Regions from separate parts of the Bradyrhizobium sp. BRP56 genome, predicted to be linked through region 2. Evidence: predicted binding sites of a transcription regulator. Region 2 holds the regulator's gene; each other region holds the start of a gene.
What was found. Region 2 encodes PhoB, which activates phosphate uptake and scavenging genes when phosphate is short. Its sites were predicted from a motif close to TGTCATNNANCTGTCAT; they were not measured.
Positions count from the first base shown of each region.

Region 1: the regulator PhoB is predicted to act here: its motif matches at 3,162-3,178, upstream of I6F38_RS18940 (esterase-like activity of phytase family protein).
Region 3: the regulator PhoB is predicted to act here: its motif matches at 3,616-3,632, upstream of I6F38_RS09595 (UDP-2,3-diacylglucosamine diphosphatase).
Region 4: the regulator PhoB is predicted to act here: its motif matches at 1,975-1,991, upstream of I6F38_RS31345 (alkaline phosphatase D family protein).

Region 1 covers NZ_JADYVV010000025.1:41,797-47,146, reverse strand. Annotated here, with positions in the region: gene I6F38_RS18960 (hemin uptake protein HemP) at 55-261, shown strand; gene I6F38_RS18955 (hemin ABC transporter substrate-binding protein) at 270-1,220, shown strand; gene I6F38_RS18950 (iron chelate uptake ABC transporter family permease subunit) at 1,217-2,317, shown strand; gene I6F38_RS18945 (heme ABC transporter ATP-binding protein) at 2,314-3,117, shown strand; gene I6F38_RS18940 (esterase-like activity of phytase family protein) at 3,226-4,578, shown strand; gene I6F38_RS44010 (enoyl-CoA hydratase-related protein) at 4,954-5,350, opposite strand, start outside.
Region 2 covers NZ_JADYVV010000064.1:47,914-53,263, forward strand. Annotated here, with positions in the region: gene pstA (phosphate ABC transporter permease PstA) at 1-227, shown strand, start outside; gene pstB (phosphate ABC transporter ATP-binding protein PstB) at 224-1,042, shown strand; gene phoU (phosphate signaling complex protein PhoU) at 1,149-1,865, shown strand; gene phoB (phosphate regulon transcriptional regulator PhoB) at 2,011-2,721, shown strand; gene I6F38_RS33595 (GcrA family cell cycle regulator) at 2,915-3,427, opposite strand; gene I6F38_RS33600 (aspartate aminotransferase family protein) at 3,916-5,124, shown strand; gene argF (ornithine carbamoyltransferase) at 5,124-5,350, shown strand, end outside.
Region 3 covers NZ_JADYVV010000010.1:54,009-59,358, forward strand. Annotated here, with positions in the region: gene I6F38_RS09570 (cytochrome c) at 1-283, shown strand, start outside; gene I6F38_RS09575 (CHRD domain-containing protein) at 433-855, opposite strand; gene I6F38_RS09580 (cytochrome c) at 1,021-1,956, shown strand; gene I6F38_RS09585 (Lrp/AsnC ligand binding domain-containing protein) at 2,079-2,324, opposite strand; gene thiD (bifunctional hydroxymethylpyrimidine kinase/phosphomethylpyrimidine kinase) at 2,519-3,316, shown strand; gene I6F38_RS09595 (UDP-2,3-diacylglucosamine diphosphatase) at 3,656-4,468, shown strand; gene I6F38_RS09600 (glycosyltransferase family 1 protein) at 4,465-5,350, shown strand, end outside.
Region 4 covers NZ_JADYVV010000056.1:14,971-20,320, forward strand. Annotated here, with positions in the region: gene I6F38_RS31335 (4a-hydroxytetrahydrobiopterin dehydratase) at 1-257, opposite strand, end outside; gene I6F38_RS31340 (TAXI family TRAP transporter solute-binding subunit) at 470-1,873, shown strand; gene I6F38_RS31345 (alkaline phosphatase D family protein) at 2,055-3,617, shown strand; gene I6F38_RS31350 (N-acetylmuramoyl-L-alanine amidase) at 3,829-4,761, shown strand; gene I6F38_RS31355 (hypothetical protein) at 4,784-5,350, opposite strand, start outside.

The DNA.
Region 1 (5,350 bases), on a different contig from region 2:
CCGCTTATACAAGCAAACACCATTTGAAAATTTTCGCAGGCGCAGCACCACAATATGTCCGCAGCTTCCGGAGACAATATCGGCGCAGCCGGAAAGCAGACCGAGCCTGCATCCGGCGTGGCCAAAACACTGATCATGCGCGGTAATCGTCTCGACAGCCGCGACCTGTTCGCGGCGGAGCGCGAGATCATCATCATGCACGGCGAAGAGCATTACCGGTTGCGGCTGACCTCGCAGAACAAGCTGATCCTGACCAAGTGACGGCCCCGATGACAATTTGTCGCACGCTCGCTTTGCTCGCCTTCTCCTGCCTGCTGCCGATCGAAGCCGTGACGGCCGAGGGCATCACCGTGCATGACGCACGCGACCGCGACGTCGTGATCGACAATCCGTCGCGGATCGTCTCGATCGGCGGCGCGATCACCGAGATCCTCTATGCCCTCGGCTTCGAGGACCGCATCGCCGGCGTCGATGCGACCAGCCTCTACCCGCCGGCAGCGCTGCGCGAGAAGCCCGACGTCGGCTACATGCGTCAGCTGTCGCCAGAGGGCGTGCTTGGCCTGCATCCGTCGCTGGTGCTCGCAGTGCAGGGCTCCGGGCCGAAGGAGACCATGGACGTGCTGGAGGCGGCCAAGGTGCCGCTGGTGCTGGTGCCGGAGACGTTCTCGGAGGCCGGGCTGATCGAGAAGATCAGACTGGTGGGCCACGCCATGGGCGCCGATCCGCGCGCCGCCTGCCTGACCACGGTGGTGGAGGGCGATCTCGCGCAACTGCGCGCGCTGCGCGCCAGGGTAACGAAGCCGGTGCGCGTGATGTTCGTGATGTCGCTGTTGAACGGCCGGGCGATGGCGGCGGGCCACAAGACCGCGGCCGACGAGATCATCCGGCTTGCCGGCGGCGTCAACGCCATCGATGGTTACGACGGCTACAAGCCGGTCAATGACGAGGCCATCGTGGCGGCGAAGCCGGATGTCGTGCTGTCGATCGATCGCGGCAAGGACTCGCTGACGTCGGATGCCGTGTTCGCGCATCCGGCCTTCGCGCTGACGCCGGTCGCGGTCAACAAGGCCTTCATCTCGATGGAAGGCCTTTATCTGCTCGGCTTCGGGCCGCGCACCGCGGCCGCGGCACGCGACCTCTCGGTCAAGCTCTATCCGGCGCTGGCGCCGGACGCCGACAGCTTCAAGCCGGCAGCGCTGACCGCGAATTGCCGGCAATGAGCGTGCTGGCCGAACGCCGCCGGCGTGCGAAACGACGGCGCGTCGGCATGTCGCTGCGGCCGGCCGCGGCACTCACCCTGCTCTGCCTGCTTGCGGCGCTCGCAGGCACTGCCCTGGTCGCCCTGACGGTCGGGGCCGCCGGCATTCCAATGGCGCGGCTTCCGGCAGCGCTTGGGCTATGGGCTGATCGTGTCGCCAACCCGCTGCTCGCACGCGACCAGCTCGTGGTGTGGTCGATCCGCATCCCGCGGATCGCAGCGGCGGCGATGGTCGGCGGACTGCTTGCCCTATCAGGCGCGATCATGCAGGGCCTGTTCCGCAACCCCCTCGCCGACCCCGCGCTGGTCGGCGTCTCCTCCGGCGGCGCGTTTGCCGCGGCGGCCGCGATCGTGTTCACCGACAGTCATCTCGGCGAAAGCCTGCGCTTCCTGCAACACCAGTTGCTGCCGATCGCGGCCTTTGCCGGCTCGCTGATCACGACCATCGTGCTTTACGGCATCGCCAGCCGCGGCGGCCGGACATCGATTGCGATCTTCCTGCTGGCCGGGCTCGCGATCGCCGCGATCGCCAATGCCGGCATCGGCCTTCTGGTGTTCGTCGCCGACGACCGCCAGCTCCGCGACATCACCTTCTGGCTGCTCGGCTCGCTCAGCGGCGCGACCTGGAGCAAGCTCACAGCGCTGGCGCCGGTGCTGGCGGTCGCGCTGGTCGCCTGCCTCTCGATCGCGCGCGGGCTCGACGTGCTGGTGCTCGGCGAGGCTGAGGCGTTCCACAGCGGCGTCGACGTCGAACGGCTGAAGCGGATCTCGATCGTGCTGGTGTCGGCGATGACCGGAGTCGCGGTCTCGGTCTGCGGCGTGGTCGGTTTCGTCGGCATCGTGGTGCCGCATCTGTTGCGGCTGGTGATCGGGCCCGCGCATCGGCTGCTGCTGCCGGCCTCCGCGCTGCTCGGCGCCATCCTCCTGGTCGGCGCCGACACCGTGGCGCGCACCATCGTGGCACCCGCGGAAATGCCGATCGGCATCCTGACGGCGGCGATCGGCGCGCCGTTCTTCCTCGCCATGCTGCTGCGGCAGCGCGGACTGGTGTCGCTATGACGGCCCTGCTCGAAGCGCAGTCGGTATCGATGACGGTCAGCGGCACGACGCTGGTCAACGCGGTGTCGCTGCAGATCGGTGCCGGCGAGATGGTCGCGATCGTCGGTCCCAACGGCGCCGGCAAATCGACCCTGCTGCGGATGCTGTCGGGCGACCTGCGTCCGTCACGCGGGACGATCAGGCTGCGGCAGCGCGACCTGCAAACTTACGGACCACGCGCGCTGGCGCAGCACCGCGCGATGCTGTCGCAGCACGTCAACGTCACCTTCCCGTTCACCGTCGAGGAAATCGTCAGCATGGGCGCCGGCGAAAGCCCGCGTGCCGTGGCGCGGGCGCTGGTCGAGGCGGCGCTCGACGAGGTCGGGCTCGCGCGTTTCCGTTTCAGGCAATTGCCGACGCTGTCGGGCGGCGAGCAGCAGCGGGCGCATTTCGCCCGCGTGCTGGTGCAGCTCGCCTGCGGCGAAGCGCTGCACGGACCCGGACTGCTGCTACTGGACGAGCCGACCTCGAGCCTCGATCTGCGGCACCAGATCGACCTGGTCGAAACGGCGAGGCGGCGTGCCGCGCGCGGCACCGCCGTGATCGCGATCCTGCACGACCTCAACCTCGCGATGCGGTTCGCCGACCGCGTCCTGCTGCTGCACCGCGGCCGGCTTGCCGTCGACGGCGACCGCACGGCGGCGATGAAGACCGAGACGCTGCGCGATATCTTCGAGATCGACGCTGCGATCGATTACACCGGAGGTGGCGTGCCGTTCCTGCTACCGCAGACGATGCGGCCGGCCGGCAAGGCGACGTAACGCCGCAAGCCTTATCCCGCCGCAACATCCGCGGTTCACAAAACTGTCAGCCGGCTGTAACAGGCGGCTCGGAGAACACCGCATCGTTTATCCTTTGGGAGATCAACCATGCGCCTGCCCCTGCTCTGCTCCGTCGCCTCGATCCTGCTCGCCACTTCGGCGTTCGCGCAGGGTGAGGGCGAATTCCCGGCGACGCTGGCGGGACATGCCGTGATGCCGGCGGAGAGCTTCATCGACGCGCCCGCCGACGCCCCTGATGATCTGAAGACCTCGGGCAAATACACCACCGGCAGGCGCGTCGACGCCATCGGCACCGTGATGGGCAAATCGTACGGGCGGCCGACCAGCGTGTCGCTGCCGTTCAAGGGCCAGCCGCTGCAGGGCCATTCCGGCATCAAGGTGATGCCCGACGGCTCGTTCTGGGTGATCACCGACAACGGCATGGGCTCGCGCTACAACTCGGCGGACTCGATGCTGTACCTGAACCGGCACAAGATCGATTGGGCGAGCGGCAAGATCGAGCGTCAGGAGACCGTGTTCCTGCACGATCCCGACAGGAAGGTGCCGTTCCGCATCGTGCACGAGGACACCGCCAAGCGCTACCTCACCGGTGCCGACTTCGACACCGAGGGCTTCCAGATCATCAACGACATTTTCTGGATCGGCGACGAGTTCGGGCCCTACATCCTCAAGGCCGACAAGACCGGCAAGATCCTCGCCGTGTTCGAGACCGTCGCCGACGGCAAGCCGGTGCGCTCGCCGGATCACTGGGCGGTGCAGTCGCCCGGCGCGCCCGGCGCCAGCTACACCAACGTCAACCTGCGCCGCTCCAAGGGCTATGAAGGTTTTGCTTCCTCCAAGGACGGCAAGTTCCTCTACGGCCTGCTCGAAGGACCGCTGTGGGATGCCGACAAGAAGGATTGGGAGAAGGTCGACGGCAAGGAAGCCTCGCGCATCCTGGAATTCGACGTCGCGGCGGAGAAGTTCACCGGGCGCCACTGGCAGTATGTGTTCGAGCAGAACGGCAATGCGATCGGCGACTTCAACATGATCGATCCGGCCCAGGGCCTCGTGATCGAACGCGACAATGGCGAAGGCACCGCCGACAAAGCCTGCCCGCAAGGCCAGCGCGGCGAGAACTGTTTCCCTGACCTTGCCAAGTTCAAGCGCGTCTACAAGATCGAGCTGTCCGACGCCAATGTCGGCAAGCCCGTGCGCAAGATCGCCTATATCGACCTGATGAAGATCCGCGATCCCAACAAAAAGGCGCGCAAGCCGCTCAACGACGGCGTCTACACCTTCCCGTTCTTCACCATCGAGAATGTCGACCGGGTCGACGAGACCCACATCATCGTCGGCAACGACAACAACCTGCCGTTCTCCTCGAGCCGCGACCCGAACAAGGCCGATGACGACGAGTTCGTGCTGCTCGAGGTCGGCGACTTCCTGAAGGCGAAGTGAAGGGGCTGCTTTCGCCGATCACACCAGTGTCGTCGCCCGGCTCGGCCGGGCGACCCAGTATTGACGTCCGAATTTGGTGGACAAGCCGCGGCGTACTGGATGTCCCGCTCAAGGCGGGGCATGACAGCGAATATGCGGATAGCGTGATGCTCATCCCGGCACGACAGCCATTCCGTCCTCCCCGCGCAAAGGCTTCGCCTTTGTCGCTGGAGGTGCGAGCCTTGCGGCGCAATTGCGCCGCTGGGTGAGCCTCGAAGGATGCGCGGCCCCCGATGCAGCCGCGCGGAGACAGCCGGGCCGCCGCCCTTCGAGACGGCCGCTCTGCGGCCTCCTCAGGTGACGGCGATACAGCTCAACGCGCGGCTTGCGTGATCGTCACTCCCTCTTCGTCCGGTAATCTCCGAACGTCGTGTCGCGCTGGTCGAGCTGGGCCTTCACGCTGCCGCCGTCGCGGCGGAAGCCCGCCATGTAGGCCTTGCTGGCCTCGGTCGTGAAGGCCAGCGCCTGGATCTCGGTGCCGGCCCGCATCGCGGCGCGGGCGCCCATGATTTCCATCGCGCGGTGGACGCTACGCTTGTTGAGCTGCTGCAGCTCGATCGGCACCTTGGCCGCGCGCTCGGCGAAATCCAGCGTCTTCGCCTCCAGTTCGGCGAGCGGAAACGACCGGGTCGCATAGCCCCATTCGGCGGCCTCGCGGCCGGACATCGCGTCGCCCGTCAGCATCAATTCCATGGCGCGGCGCATGCCGACCAGCCACGGGTGATACTGCATG
Region 2 (5,350 bases):
CCGGCGAGACCGCGCCGCTGCTGTTCACCGCGCTGTCGAACCAGTTCTTCAGCCTGGATCTGACCAAGACGATGGCCAACCTGCCGGTGACCATCAATAACTTCGTGCAGAGCCCCTACGCCTACTGGAAAGAGCTGGCGTGGAGCGGTGCGCTGCTCATCACATTCACCGTGCTCGCGTTGAATATCGGCGCGCGTATCCTTGGTGCCGAAAGGGCCGCAAAATGACCGAGCTTTCCGTCTCCACGACTGCCGCAGGCCACATTCCGCAGGTTCCGCTGCCGGAAGCGCCGCCGAAAGTCACGGTGCGCAATCTCAACTTCTATTACGGCGAGCACCACGCGCTGAAGAACATCAACCTGACGCTCGGCACCAACCGCGTCACGGCGTTCATCGGCCCGTCCGGCTGCGGCAAGTCGACCCTGCTGCGCATCTTCAACCGGATGTACGACCTGTATCCGGGCCAACGCGCGGTCGGCCAGCTGATGCTGGACCAGACCAACATTCTCGACCCCAAGCTCGACCTCAACTTGCTGCGCGCGCGGGTCGGCATGGTGTTCCAGAAGCCGACGCCGTTCCCGATGACGATCTACGAGAACATCGCCTTCGGCATCCGCCTCTACGAGAAGATCTCGAAGTCCGAGATGGACGACCGGGTCGAGAAGGCGCTGCGCGGCGGCGCGCTGTGGAACGAGGTCAAGGACAAGCTGAACGCCTCCGGCCTGTCGCTCTCCGGCGGCCAGCAGCAGCGCCTGTGCATCGCGCGCACCGTGGCGGTGCGCCCCGAGGTGATCCTGTTCGACGAGCCGTGCTCGGCGCTCGACCCGATCTCGACCGCCAAGGTCGAGGAACTGATCCAGGAGCTCTCCGAGGACTACACGATCGCGATCGTCACCCACAACATGCAGCAGGCGGCGCGCGTCTCCGACAAGACCGCCTTCATGTATCTCGGCGAGCTGATCGAGTTCGACGACACCAACAAGATCTTTACCTCACCGAGCGATCGGCGCACCCAGGACTACATCACCGGCCGGTTCGGTTGACCGGCGCATGATCCGGAAAAGTGGAAACCGGTTTTCCGATCAGGTCATGCTAAAATTCAGGACACGAAGCCATGATCCCCGGGATCATGGTTGAGGGAGACAAGCGATGGCTTCTGAACATACCGCCAAGGCATTCGACAGCGACCTGCAGGAGTTGACCCGCCTGGTCGCCGAGATGGGCGGCCTGGTCGAACGAATGATTACCGAGTCGGTCGACGCGCTGATCCGTCGCGACGTCGCGCTCGGCAAGCGCGTGGTCGCCGCCGACATCGAGATCGACAATCTGCAGCGCAACATCGAAGAGCGCGCGGTGCTGACGATCGCGCGCCGCCAGCCGATGGCGATCGACCTGCGTGAGATCGTCAGCGCGATGCGCGTCGCCACCGATCTCGAGCGGATCGGCGACCTCGCCAAGAACATGGGCAAGCGCGTCGCGGCGCTGGAGAGCGATTTCCAGCCGCTGAAGTTGATCCGCGGCCTCGAGCACATGACCGACCTCGTACTGTCGCAGGTCAAGTCGGTGCTCGACGCCTACGCCGCGCACGACCTGCCGGCGGCGATGAACGTCTGGAAGGGCGACGAGGAGGTCGATGCGATCTGCACCTCGCTGTTCCGCGAACTGCTCACCTACATGATGGAAGATCCGCGCAACATCTCGTTCTGCATCCATCTGATGTTCTGCGCCAAGAACATCGAGCGGATCGGCGATCACGCCACCAATATCGCCGAGACCGTGTTCTACATGATCGAGGGCCAGCAGATCACCGACAAGCGCCCGAAGGGCGACATGACCACTTTTGCCACCACGGTGCCGGGCAACTGAGGCATGATCGGCAAGCGCGGAACCGGCAAGAGTGAAACTGGATGGTCCTCGCGACAACTCGCTTCCGCGGGGACTATGCTTGAGGAAGTAAGCGTTTCGGTTTGCGTCTGGGCAACGGATCACCACAGAGAAAGAACTTAGACCGATGAGCGCACGCATTCTGGTAGTCGAAGACGAGGAAGCGCTGACGACGCTGTTGCGCTACAATCTCGATGCGGAAGGCTACGATGTCGAGACGGTGGGGCGCGGCGACGATGCGGATACAAGGCTGAAGGAGCGCGTTCCCGACCTCGTGGTGCTGGACTGGATGCTGCCGGGCCTGTCCGGCATCGAACTGTGCCGCCGCCTGCGGGCGCGGCCCGAGACCAAGCAGCTTCCGATCATTATGCTGACCGCGCGCGGCGAGGAAAGCGAGCGCGTGCGCGGGCTTGCCACCGGCGCGGACGATTACATCGTCAAGCCGTTCTCGGTGCCGGAGCTGCTGGCGCGGGTGAAGGGCCTGTTGCGCCGCGCCAGCCCGGAGCGGCTTGCGACCGTGTTGACCTACGGCGACATCGAGCTCGACCGCGAGAAGCGCCGCGTGGCGCGCTCGGGCCGTCCGATCGATCTCGGGCCGACCGAGTATCGCCTGCTCGAATTCTTCCTCGAGCATCCCGGCCGCGTGTTCAGCCGCGAGCAACTGCTCGACAGCGTCTGGGGTCGCGACATCTACATCGATGAGCGCACCGTCGACGTGCATATCGGCCGCCTGCGCAAGCTGCTCAATCCGGGCCGCGAGCAGGATCCGATCCGCACCGTGCGCGGCGCCGGCTACGCGCTCGACGACCGCTTTGCCAAGGCCGAGCCGCAGCCGTAATGGGCGTTGGCTTAGCCCCGGCCCATCCAGCATCGTCATTGCGAGCGTAGCGAAGCAATCCATTTCACCGCAAACGCGGAACGATGGATTGCTTCGTCGCTAACGCTCCTCGCAATGACGGTGGAGGCCACAAAAAAAATCCCCGCTTTCGCGGGGATTTGTTTTTCAGGTCTTCCGTCGTTTTCCCGAGTGCTCACTTGATCTGCGGTTTCGCCGACGGCCGGCGGCGATCGGCGGCGGGCTGGTAGGCGACGCGCGAGTGATGCGCGCAATAGGGCAGGCCGGCGAGCGCCTTGCCGCCGCAGAAGAAGAATTCCGGGCTCGAGGGATCGCCGACCGGCCAGTGACAGGTGGCCTCGTTGAGCTCGAGCAGCGACAGCCGCTGGCTCATCGGCACCACATTGTCGTAGGAGATCGGATCGGGCTCCATCTCGACCTCGAAGGCATGCGCCAGCGCGGTGTTGCCGCGCGAGACCGGACGCGCCACCCGCATCATGTGCTGGGCCGGGCGAGCCTTGCGCTGCCGCGGCGCGGCCGTGGAGGGTGCCTTGGCGCGGCCGGAGAGGCCGAGCCGATGCACTTTGCCGATCACGGCGTTTCGCGTCACATTGCCAAGTTCCGCCGCGATCTGGCTGGCCGACAGGCCGGACTCCCAGAGTTTCTTCAGCTGCTCGACGCGATCGTCGGACCAGGTCAATACAGTCATCGCATTCTTCCCTTCGCGTAGCGCCGGCCAATCATTGGAGCGGCGCTGCGAGCCAATCTGGACAAATATCCCTGCGGCCAGAATCCCTTAGCCCTCGCCGGGCACGGTGTTGCGCCCGAACGTTTACGCGAGACACAAAGGCTACTTAGAGGGTCCAGTACCGCCGCACGAGATGTCGTACCCGACAGGCCAAACGCTACAATATGGCGTGACTCTGGCGCAAGAGTCCGCGGCCGTGCGTCCACATGTTCCCACACAGTTAAGCATCGCGATGAGGCTTTTCCACCGCACCGGAATGCTCCGGATTGCGCTCGTTTCGCATTGCAGGAAGGCCACTTCGTGACGATTGACACTTACCGACCGCAGCATAGAATGCCCGCCACGTGCCGCCCGCAAAGGCGGCCGTTTTGTTTTCCGAAGCTGGCCGTTGCTGCGCTGGCGTCAAGGCGCAGCGGCAATTGTCGGCTTAAAAACCGTCAGTGATCGCCATGACCAACGCTGCCACGTCGCATCTGCTCCCCGTCTTCGCCAGGGTCGATCTCGGCTTCGAGCGCGGCGAGGGCGCCTGGCTGATCGCAACCAACGGCGACCGCTATCTCGATTTCACCTCGGGCGTCGCGGTCAACGCGCTCGGGCACGCGCATCCGCATCTGGTCAAGGCGCTGCAGGAACAGGCGACCAAGCTCTGGCACATGTCGAACCTGTTCAAGAGCCCGGACGGCGAGGTGCTTGCCGCACGGCTGTGCGAGCAGAGCTTTGCCGACTTCGTGTTCTTCTGCAATTCCGGCGCGGAAGCGATGGAGGGCGTGATCAAGCTGGTCCGCCACTATCACTTCTCCAAGGGCCATGGCGAGCGCTACCGCATCATCACCTTCGAGGGCGCCTTCCACGGCCGCACGCTGGGTACGCTGGCGGCGACCGGCTCGGCGAAATATCTCGAGGGCTTTGGCCCGCCGATGGACGGCTTCGACCAGGTGCCGCATGGCGACATCGAGGCGGTGAAGAAGGCGATCGGTCCGCACACCGCCGGCATCCTGATCGAGCCGGTGCAGGGCGAGGGCGGCGTGCGCTCGGCGCCGCAGGCGTTCTTCAAGGCGCTGCGCGCGCTCTGCGACGAGCACGGCCTGCTACTCGCCTTCGACGAGGTGCAGACCGGCATGGGCCGCACCGGCGAGCTGTTCGCCTACAAGCGCACTGGCGTCACGCCGGACGTGATGTCGCTGGCCAAGGCGCTCGGCGGCGGTTTTCCGATCGGCGCGGTGCTGGCGACCGCCCAGGCTGCGGCCGGCATGGCGCCCGGCTCGCACGGCTCGACCTTCGGCGGCAATCCGCTCGCGGTCGCCGCCGCCAATGCCGTGCTCGACGTCATGCTGAAACCCGGCTTCTTCGAGTATGTGCAGAAGATGTCGCTGCTGCTCAAGCAGAAGCTCGCTTCCGTCGTCGACCGCTATCCCGGTGTGCTGTCGGAGGTGCGCGGCGAGGGGCTGTTGATCGGCGTCAAGGCCGTGGTGCCGTCGGGCGACCTGATCGCAGCGCTGCGCAACGAGAAGCTGCTCACCGTCGGCGCAGGCGACAATGTGGTGCGGTTCCTGGCGCCGCTGATCGTGACCGAGGCCGAGATCGACCAGTCGATCACCGCGCTCGAGCGCGCCTGCTCTGTGCTGTCGGCGGCGCAGCCGAAGAAGGCGGCTGGATAATGAGCAAGCCGGTCCGTCACTTCCTCGATATCAACGAGCTGCCGCTCGGCGAGCTGCGCAACATGCTGTCCGCCGGAGCCGCCATGAAGGCGAAGCTGAAGGCGCATGAGAAGGGCAGGAAGCCGCTCGAAGGCAAGACGCTGGCGATGATCTTCGAGCGCCCGTCGACCCGCACAAGGGTGTCGTTCGACGTCGGCATGCGCCAGCTCGGCGGCGAATCCATCAT
Region 3 (5,350 bases), on a different contig from region 2:
GACCGTCAATGCCGCGCTGGCCCAGTTCGAGGACACCGCCAAGCAGCTGCCAACGCTGTTCCCGGAGAGCATGAAAGGCGTCAAGCTGGACGGCGATTACGCCCCCTCGCCGAAAATCTGGGAAGACAAGGCCGGTTTCGCGCAACAGGCTGCGAGCTTCGCCAAGGCGGTCGCCGATGCCAAGGGCAAGATCAAGGATGTCGATACGCTGAAGGCCGAACTGGGCCTGATCGGCAAGCAGTGCGGCGGCTGTCACGAGACCTATCGCCTCAAGAAGGGCTGATCGCCACTCGGCTCATCATCGTTCGATCAATGAGAAGGGCGGACGCTTTGAGGCGTCCGCCCTTTTTTGTGTCGGTCGTTTCTTGTTGGAGCGAGCTCGCGACGATTGCTTCGTGAGGATTGCTTGGTGATGGATTACTTCGTCACTTGTTATTTGGTCACTTGGCCGCGGATCTCACCGCCCGGATTGGCCGCGGTGTGAACGTTGACATAGTACTTGCCGGCGAGCAGATCGGCGGCCTGCGCGTCGGTCAATGTTGCGCTGCCTTCGACCGGGCTCGACGTCGCGTTCGGGATCGCGACTGCGACACCCGCATTCTTGCCCGCCTCGGCGGGGCCGTGGAAATGCGCGGCGGTGGCTGGACCCGACAGGCCGGAATAGGTCAGCTTCCAGCTCAGCTTCTTGGAGGCGGCGTCGTAGTCGATGTCGGCGGTGCCGGTGGCGGCGCTGGTATTCGGCGGCACTTCGCTCTTGCTGTCCAGCTTCGCCGTGAACTTCTCGGCAAAGGCCGGACCGGCGAGGGCGATGGCGGCGCCGAGCGTCAGCGTGGCAAGCAAGGTCTTGTTCGACATGGTTCTCTCCCCTTTGACGTCACAGGATGGTTGCAATCCTCAAACAGCAGTTTTTCGGATTTATTCCCCAAATGATCGTGGGTGCGGCAAATTTGATGCGAGCTTGTCCGGCTGGTTGCCATCATACTGGTCCAAGAACTGACGCGACCAATGACGGATTGGTGAATGCTGCGACGAATTTTCCTCCTGGCGATTCTGGCCGGCGTAATCGGCTTTGGCGTGTTCTGGTGGCTGACGATCCCCGCGACCGTCGCCGCCGACGCGCTGCCTGCCTATCAGCCTGACCTGGCCAATGGCCTCACAACGTTCAATGCCGGGGGATGTTCCTCCTGCCATGCCGTGCCGAAGCAGGACGACCGCACACGGCTCGGCGGTGGGCTCGCGATCCCCTCGCCATTCGGCACCTTCTATGCGCCGAACATCTCGCCCGACCCGAACGACGGCATCGGCCGCTGGAGCGAGGCCGATTTCGTCACGGCGGTCATGAAGGGCACCTCGCCATCGGGTGCGCACTATTTCCCGGCGTTTCCGTACCCGTCCTATCAGCACGCCAAGGTCAGCGATGTGCGCGACCTGTTCGCCTATCTGAAGACCTTGCCGCCGGTCGCCGGCAAGGTGCGCGACCACGATTTGCCGTTTCTCTTCAACATCAGGCGCAATGTCGGCGTCTGGAAGTTGCTGTTCATGAACGGCAAGCCGTTCATCGCGGATGCAAGCCGCTCCGCGCATTGGTATCGCGGCGCCTATCTCGTCAACAGCTTCGGCCACTGCGCCGAGTGCCACAGCCCGCGCAATGTCCTCGGCGGCATCGTCACCGCGCAGCGCTTCGCCGGTGGTCCGAATCCGGACGGCGAAGGCTGGGTGCCCAACATCACGCCGAGGGGGATCTCGGACTGGAGTGTGAAGGATATCGCCTATTTCCTCGAGAGCGGCCAGACGCCGGACGGAGACTCCGCCGGTGGGTCGATGGTGCGCGTGATCCGCAACACCTCGCAACTGTCGTCGTCCGACCGCGACGCGATCGCCGAGTACATCAAGTCGCTGCCGCCGGTCGAGGGACCGCCGAAGCCGGTGAAGAAAGAGAAGGAGAAGGAGTCGTAAAGCAGGATGAGCTTTGGTTGAACCGGCTCGCCGCGGTTTCGGTTCACCTCTCCCAAAGGCGAGGTGAACTTTCGACGCCGTTCAAGCTCGACTCAATCTCATCATGCTCTCGTGGACGCGTCCTACTTCGCGCCGAACGCCTTGAAGGTGATGATGGTGAGGGTGTCCTGGATGCCCGGGATCACCTGAACCTTCTCGTTGATGAAATGGCCGATGTCGGTGTCGTGGTCGACGTAGAACTTGACCAGAAGGTCGTAATTGCCCGCGGTGGAATAGATCTCGGACGCAATCTCGGCCTCCGCCAGCGCGTTGGCGACGGTGTAGGACTGGCCGAGCTTGCATTTGATCTGGACGAAGAAAGGAACCATCAAAGTCGTCTCCGGGGATTTCCGCGACTATAGGCCCAAAACGGGCGGCCAAGGCAAGGGGCGAGGCAAGGGGGCAAGGCGAGGCCAACTCGCGGTAAAGTCAGGCGAACTTGCCGTCGATCCGCGGCCGGGCTAGGACAGGCCATGGTCTTGTTCGCGATGGTCGCATTCGTATCAACCGCCGGTGCTGCAAGATGACGCCGGTCGCGCTCACCATTGCCGGCTCGGATTCCTCGGGCGGGGCGGGCATCCAGGCCGACCTCAAGAGCTTTGCCGCGCTCGGGGTGTATGGCGCCTCCGCGATCACGGCGCTGACTGCGCAGAACACCACGGGGGTCAGCGGCATCCATCCGGTGCCTGCGTCATTCGTCACCGCCCAGATCGATGCGGTGTTCTCCGACCTCGCGGTCGGCGCGGTCAAGATCGGCATGGTGGCACAGGCCGAGACGATCGCGGCGATCGCCGACGGGCTGATGCGCTGGGCGCCGCGCCATGTCGTGCTCGATCCGGTGATGGTCGCGACCTCGGGCGATCGGCTGCTTGCCGTCGAGGCGGTCGATGCGCTGAAGACCCTGCTGTTTCCGCTGGCCTCGCTGATCACGCCGAACCTGCCGGAAGCGGCGGCGCTGCTCAACGAACCGGTTGCCGAGAGCGAGGCCGACGTCGAGCGACAAGGCAAGCGATTGCTGGCGATGGGCTGTCGCGCGGTGCTGGTCAAGGGCGGCCACGGCCACGGCGCCGACAGCATCGACTATCTGATCGACGCCGAGCGCAGCATCGCGCTGGCTGCGCCGCGCATTGCGACCGCCAATACGCATGGCACCGGCTGCTCGCTGTCCTCGGCAATCGCAGCAGGGCTCGCGAAGGGCGAGAGCATGGAGACCTCCGTGCGCAACGCCAAGGCCTGGATCACCGAAGCAATCGCCGCTGCCGATCGTTTTGCCGTCGGCCACGGCCACGGGCCGGTGCATCACTTTCACAAATATTACTGAAGCCCGGAGCTGCGTAGCCCGGATGGAGCCAACGGGTCGCGCGAACGCGCGCCCGATGACAGGCTCCGCGAAATCCGGGAACAGATCATCCGCGGACGCAGAACCCGGATTGCGCTTCGCTCCATCCGGGCTACGCACCGCGCGGGTCGTTCCATCGCGTTACGCAGCCAACACAACGCCTCTTCCACACAGCCGCGACCGCCGATGTCGCCAGATTGTCGCACGCTGCTGTTATCCGCAGGGCAGGGGCGTACTGCTGATTCTCGTTAACTGTTTGTGGGGCTTTGGGTCACGGGGATCGTCATCGCCTTGTCACAGGAATCTGTTAGGTGCACAGGCATGGGAAGTGACTCCTTGAGTGAAGAAAGTCCAGAGCGGCACTTTCGCACTTTGTTTATCTCCGATGTCCATCTCGGAGCCCGCGGTTCGCAAGCCGACCGCCTGCTGGACTTCCTCCGCTCTCACGATGCCGACACGATCTACCTCGTTGGTGATATCGTCGACGGCTGGGCGCTGAAGTCGAACTGGTACTGGCCGCAGACCCATAACGATTTCGTGCAGAAGATGCTGCGCAAGGCGCGCAAGGGCGCCAAGGTGATCTACGTCCCGGGCAACCACGACGAGTTCCTGCGCAAATATTACGGCACGCATTTCGGCGGCATCGACGTGGTGGAGAACACCGTTCACACCGGTGCCGACGGCAAGCGCTACCTCGTGATCCACGGCGACATCTTCGACCTCGTGGTGCAGAACGCGCGCTGGCTCGCCCATCTCGGCGACAAGGCCTACGACTTCGCGATCCAGATGAATCGCTTCGTCAACTTCTTCCGCAAGATGTTCGGCGTGCCGTACTGGTCGCTGTCGCAATGGGCCAAGCTGAAGGTCAAGAAGGCGGTGAACTATATCGGCGCGTTCGAGGCGACGCTTGCCGGCGAGGCGCGGCGCCACGGCTGCGACGGCGTGATCTGCGGCCACATCCACTACGCGACGATTCATGACGAGCACGGCATCCGCTACATGAATTGCGGCGACTGGGTGGAGAGCTGCACCGCGCTCGCCGAGCACGAGGACGGCCATTTCGAGATCATCAGCTGGACCGACCCGGTGCGCCGGATCGCGCCAGCTCCGCGAGTGACGGCACGCGCTGCATGACGCATATCCTGGTCGCGACCGATGCGTGGCATCCCCAGGTCAACGGGGTTGTCCGCACGCTGACCATGATGGCACAGGCGGCGAAATCGCTCGGCGTCGAGGTGAGCTTCCTGACGCCGGACGAGTTCCGCACCTTCGCGATGCCGAGCTATCGCGATCTCCGGCTGGCGCTGCCGTACCGGGCCAAGGTCGCAAGTCTGATCGAGGCGGCGAGGCCCGACAGCATCCATATCGCGACCGAGGGCCCGATCGGGCTTGCGGTGCGCCGCTATTGCCGCAAGCGCGGCCTGCCGTTCACGACGAGCTTCCATACCCGCTTCCCCGAATACGTCTCGGCGCGGACGCCGGTCCCGGAAGCCTGGGTGTGGCGCGCGCTGCGCTGGTTCCACAGGCCGAGCCGGGCGGTGATGGCGGCGACCCCGGCGCTGGCAGCCGAGTTGCGCCAGCGCGGCTTCCGCAACGTGGTGCTGTGGTCGCGCGGCGTCGATACCGCGCTGTTCCATCCGCGCGACGTCGATCTCTGCCTGCCGCAGCCGGTCTATCTCAGCGTCGGCCGGGTGGCGGTGGAGAAGAATCTGGAGGCCTTCCTCGAGCTCGATTTGCCGGGAACCAAGGTCGTGGTCGGCGACGGCCCGGCGCGGGCGGCGCTGGAGCGGAAATATCCGGACGCCGTGTTCCTCGGCGCCCGCCATGGGGAAGAATTGGCTGAGATCTACGCCGCGGCCGATGTGTTCGTTTTCCCGAGCCGGACCGATACGTTCGGTCTGGTGCTGCTTGAAGCGTTGGCGAGCGGCCTGCCGGTTGCCGCTTTTCCGGTCACCGGTCCCCGCGACGTGATCGGCGCGGCGCCGGTCGGTGTGCTCGACGAGGATCTGCGCCATG
Region 4 (5,350 bases), on a different contig from region 2:
TCGATGTCGCGCTTGGTCACCCCGCCGACGTCGTGGGTCGACAGCACCACCTCGACGGTCTTGTAGACGTTTTTCCACTCGGGGTGATGGTCGCTCCTCTCGGCGACCAGGGCGGCACGGGCCATGAACCCGAAGGCCTCATTGAAGTCCTTGAACACGAAAGTCTTGGCGATCGCCTCGCGGCCAGACGCCTCCGACCAGCCGGCCAGTTCCCAAAGGGCGGCCTTCCTCGCCTCCGCTGACAGCCGTTCGACCATGATAACCCTCCCGTTTGACGCCGACTTTAGCCTAACAACCGGCCTCCGGGATGGGATCCACGCCCAAATTAAGGCCGAAATCGCGTCCTATCGCCGCTGGTAACCATGACGGAGTTGTAACATCTGTCCGTTCAGTAATTTGCTACACATAGAGGATGTATGCGCGTTGGTAGTTTTGCGAGATTGAGCCCCGACGATTGTTTGCGAGATCGATGACAGACGGCTCCGCCAGCATGTCGCCCAAGCCGCTGCGTTCGGCAAAGCGGCGGCTGATGTTCGTTTTGATCGCGGGCGCATTGGCCATCATCGGCACGTTGCTGGCCGGCTATTATTTCGCCGTGCGTCCGGTGACGCTGCGGATCGCGGTCGGTCCTGCCAACAGCGATGACGTCAAGGTCGTGCAGGCGCTGGCGCAGGCCTTCAACAACCAGCAGAACACCCAGGTCAAGCTGAGGCCGGTGCAGACCGAGGGCGCCACTGCCAGCGCCCAGACGCTGGCCGACGGCAAGGCCGATCTCGCCATCATCCGCGGCGATCTCGAGGTGCCGAAGAATGCCCAGGCGGTCGCGACCCTGCGCAAGAATGTCGTGGTGATGTGGGTTCCGCCCGCCAAGGGCAAGGTTCGGAAATCCGCGCGGATCACCAAGATCGCGCAGCTCGCCGGCCGCAAGATCGGCGTCGTCGGCCGCACCCCGGCCAATGTCAATCTGCTGAAGCTGATCCTGACGCAATACGGCGTCGACCCGATGAAGGTCGAGATCGTTCAATTCCCGGCGAATGAGGCGGCGGAAGCGATCAAGAATCTCAAGGCCGACGCCTATCTCGCCGTCGGCCCGGCCAACAGCAAGATCACGATCGATGCGATCACGGCGTCGGTCCGCGACGGCGGCGAGCCCAGCTTCCTTGCGATCGACGCCTCCGAGGCGATCGCGCAGAACCATCCGGCCTATGAGGCCGCGGAAATCCCCGCCGGCTCGCTCGGCTCCGCCGACCGGCCCGATGATGAGGTGAAGACGATTAGCTTCTCGCACCACATCGTTGCGCGGAAGGGCCTGTCGGACTCGACGGTCGCTGCATTCACGCGGCAATTGTTCGCGATCCGGCAGTCGCTCAAGACCGATTTCCCGCTCGCCGCCAAGATCGAGACGCCGGACACCGACAAGGATGCCACCATTCCGGTGCATCCGGGCGCCGCGGCGTTTGTCGACGGCGAGGAAAAAACCTTCCTCGACCGCTACAGCGACTACATCTGGTGGAGCCTGATGGCGTTCTCGGCGATGGGTTCGGCCGGTGCGTGGTTCGCCGGCTATCTCAAGCAGGACGAGCGCAACACCAACACCTCGCAGCGCGAACGCCTGCTGGAGATGCTGAAGACCGCACGGCAAAGCGATTCGATCGAGGAACTCGACCAGATGCAGGCGGAGGCCGACGACATCCTGCGCCACACGCTGGACTGCTTCGAGCACGGCGCCATCGAGGAAGGCACGCTGACCGCGTTCAACATCGCGCTCGAGCAGCTTCATAACGCCGTCGCCGACCGCAAGGCGCTGTTGTTCAGCATGCCGCAGAATTTGCAACGGGCTGCGACGCAGTTCAGGGCGGCGGGCACGGCGTAGGGGCGCCGCCAATCTTTATCCGCAAACTCCCCTTGCCTCCCCCGCACTCGGGAGAGGGAGCCTGACAGATGTGCTTCCCTTACGTCCCGCACTCCCGCCGCTGTAATCTCTCCGTCATGGAATTTTTCTAGGTCTTGGCGCGCCTGCGGCGCATTGTCGCTGTGACCTGAGGAGGCTCCCCATGACGATCCGGTTCTCGCGAAATCTCACCCGCCGACGCTTTCTCTCCACGGCGGCTGCGGCCGGCGCCGGCGTGATTGCGATGCCCTATCTGTCGCGCGCCGCCGACCGTCCCGTGATCACCCATGGCGTGCAGTCCGGCGATGTCGGCGTCGACGGCGGCGTGGTGTGGGCGCGTGCGGACCGGCCGTCGCAGATGATGGTCGAGGTCGCGACCGCTGAATCGTTCAAGGACGCCCATACGCTGCCGCCGATCACGGCGCTGCCCGAGAGCGACTTCACCGCCAAGATGCTGCTGGAGAACCTGCCCTCCGGCCAGGACATCTTCTATCGCGTCCGCTTCCGCGACCTCGCCCATATCGACGTCGTCGGCGAGCCGGTGGTCGGACGCTTCCGCACCGCGCCGAGCGATCGCCGCGACGTCTCCTTCGTGTGGGGCGGCGACGTCGCCGGCCAGGGCTGGGGCATCAATCCCGACGACGGCGGCATGATCACCTTCGCCGCGATGAAGAAGCACGCTCCGGATTTCCTTCTGCACTCCGGCGACACGATCTACGCCGACGGCGTGATCCCGTCCGAGGTGAAGCTTCCCCACGGCAAGGTCTGGAAGAACGTCACGATCCCCGAGAAGGCCAAGGTCGCCGAGACGCTCGACGAATACCGGGCCGCCCACAAGTATAACTTCCTCGACAACAACGTCCGCGCCTTCAATGCCGAGGTGCCGATCTTCGTGCAGTGGGACGATCACGAGGTGACCAACAATTGGTCGCCGTCGAAGCAGCTGCCGGCGGTCTACAAGGAGCGCGACATCACCGTGCTCGCGGCGCGCGCGGCAAAGGCCTTCCACGAGATGTATCCGATGCGCGAGAGCATCGTCGAGCCGGGCCGCGTCTATCGCACGCTGAGCTACGGTCCGCATCTCGACGTCTTCATGCTCGATGAGCGCAGCTATCGCGGCCCCAACGGCCTGAACCTGCAGGAGCAGTACGGCCCCGACGCCTATTTCATCGGCCCGGACCAGATGGCCTGGCTGAAGCGCGCGCTGCTCAACTCGCGCGCCACCTGGAAGGTGATCGCCTCCGACATGCCGCTCTCGCTGATCGTCTATGACGACGCCGCCAACAAGAAGGGCTCGGAAGCCTTTGCGCAGGGCGATGGCCCGGCGCGCGGCCGCGAGCTCGAGATCGCTGACATCCTGCGTTTCATCAAGACCGCGGGAATCGTCAACACGGTGTGGCTGACCGCCGACGTGCATTACGCCGCCGCGCACTACTACAACCCGAACAAGGCCCAGTTCCAGGAGTTCGATCCGTTCTGGGAATTCGTCTCCGGCCCGCTGCATGCCGGCACGTTCGGTCCGAACGAGCTCGACAACACCTTCGGCCCCGAGGTGAAGTTCATCAAGGCGCCGGGCGAAGGCAACCAGAACCTGCCGCCGTCGGCGGGCATGCAGTTCTTCGGCCACGTCAGGATCGACGGCAAGAGCGGGCAGATGACGGTGAGCCTGCGCGACCGCGTCGACGCCGAGCTGTGGGCGATCACCCTCGATCCCAAGCCGGTCTAGTTCGATCACAGCCACGACGGAACCGGACTCTTCGTCTTGACGGCCTTGCCAAGGCGCGGCAACGCGATTGCCGGGGATGGACCTCCCCGGCATCTTCCGGTACCGATGTCAGAGCCGTTATGCTGGGGGCCCGGAGGGGCGGAGCATGAGGCGCTGCGAATTCTTTCGCGTGCTCGGTGGTAGCGTTGCGAGGTTTCGGCCTCGCCGCTTGTTGGTTGTCGCGATCGCAGTGTTCGCGCTGCTGCCGATCGAAGTCAGCGATGCCGGCTGGCTGCCCGATCTCTTCAAGAGCTCACCCAAGCATGCCAAGTCGCCGAAGCGCGCGAAGGCGACAAGGGCTGGCAAATTGGCGAGGCACCGCGCTCCACCCAGGCACCGCGCCATGCGGCTGGCCGCCCTTGGGCCAGTCACCCTGCCGCTTTCAGCTCTCAAGCCGGCCGCTGCCAAATGCGATCCCGCGACGTTCCGGATCGTGCTGGATGTCGGACATACCGCGCAATCGGAAGGCGCGATCAGCGCGCGGAATGTCGCCGAGTTCACCTTCAACCTGCGCCTTGCGAAGCTGATCGAGGAGAGGTTGAAGGCCGAAGGCTTTGCCGAAACCAGGCTACTGCTGACCGAAGGCAAAGCGAGACCGAGCCTCTTCAAGCGGGTCGCCGCCGCCAACAATCTGCACGCGGATCTGCTGCTGTCGATCCACCATGACTCCGTGCCCAACAAGATGCTCGAGGACTGGGAGTTCGAGGGCAAGAAAAGCCACTTCAGCGACCGCTTCAGCGGCTACTCCGTGTTCGTCTCCCGGGACAATCCGGACTTCAAGACCAGCCTCCGGTTCGCCGAACTGGTCGCCGGGGAAATGAAGGCCCAGGGCCTGCATTATGCCGAGCAATACAGCCAGGCCATCATGGGTCGTTACCAGCACCCGTTGCTGAACAAGGATACCGGCGTCTACAGCAATGATGAACTCATCGTGCTGAGAAAGACCGCGATGCCCGCGATCCTGCTGGAGGCGGGCTCGATCATCAACCGGGACGAGGAACGCGAGATGGACTCGCCCGAGCGCCAAAACCTCATCAGCAGCAGCGTCGCTTCCGCTGTGAAGGAATTCTGCGAGCCGCGATGGGCGCTGCTCGGTCCACCCTGACGGCCGAGCGATCGACTCCTCCTCAGCCCGGCTTGCCCGACTTGATCTCCGTGAACTTGGCAAGCGCCTGCTCGAACTTGGCGTTGAACAGCCACATCGCATCGAGGATCTCGCGGAAGGTCGCGGATGTTCTTGCCCGGTCGGCCCGGCCGAACGCGAAGACGCTGTTGTTGCGCAGATATCGCATGATCCTGGGATCGGAAATTCTGTAGCCGACGAGGTTGCCCGATTTGAGCGCTGCCCTGGTCGGCGTGGGAATGATCTGGATCAGCTCAAAGACCTTCATCTGATCGATCGGGTCCGGCAGCGCTTTCTGGATCGCCGCGACCTGCGGGAAAAGTTCGGCGTGTGCGTTCATGAGGCCGTCCCGCACGGCGGTCCAGTGATTGAACCTGTGGTCGAGGTTGCCGACCCGCGCCTCTTCCCGGTCGTCGCGACGGCTCAGCGCAGGATCGAGTGTCGCGATCGACCCCTTGATGGCGGCCCATTTCCTTCGGCCGTCGCGATCCTCGGACGGGCCGGTCTGCAGGCTTCCTTTATAGGTGTTCGATCGTGCATTGCCCGCATTCTGCTTGCCGTTCGTCTCGGC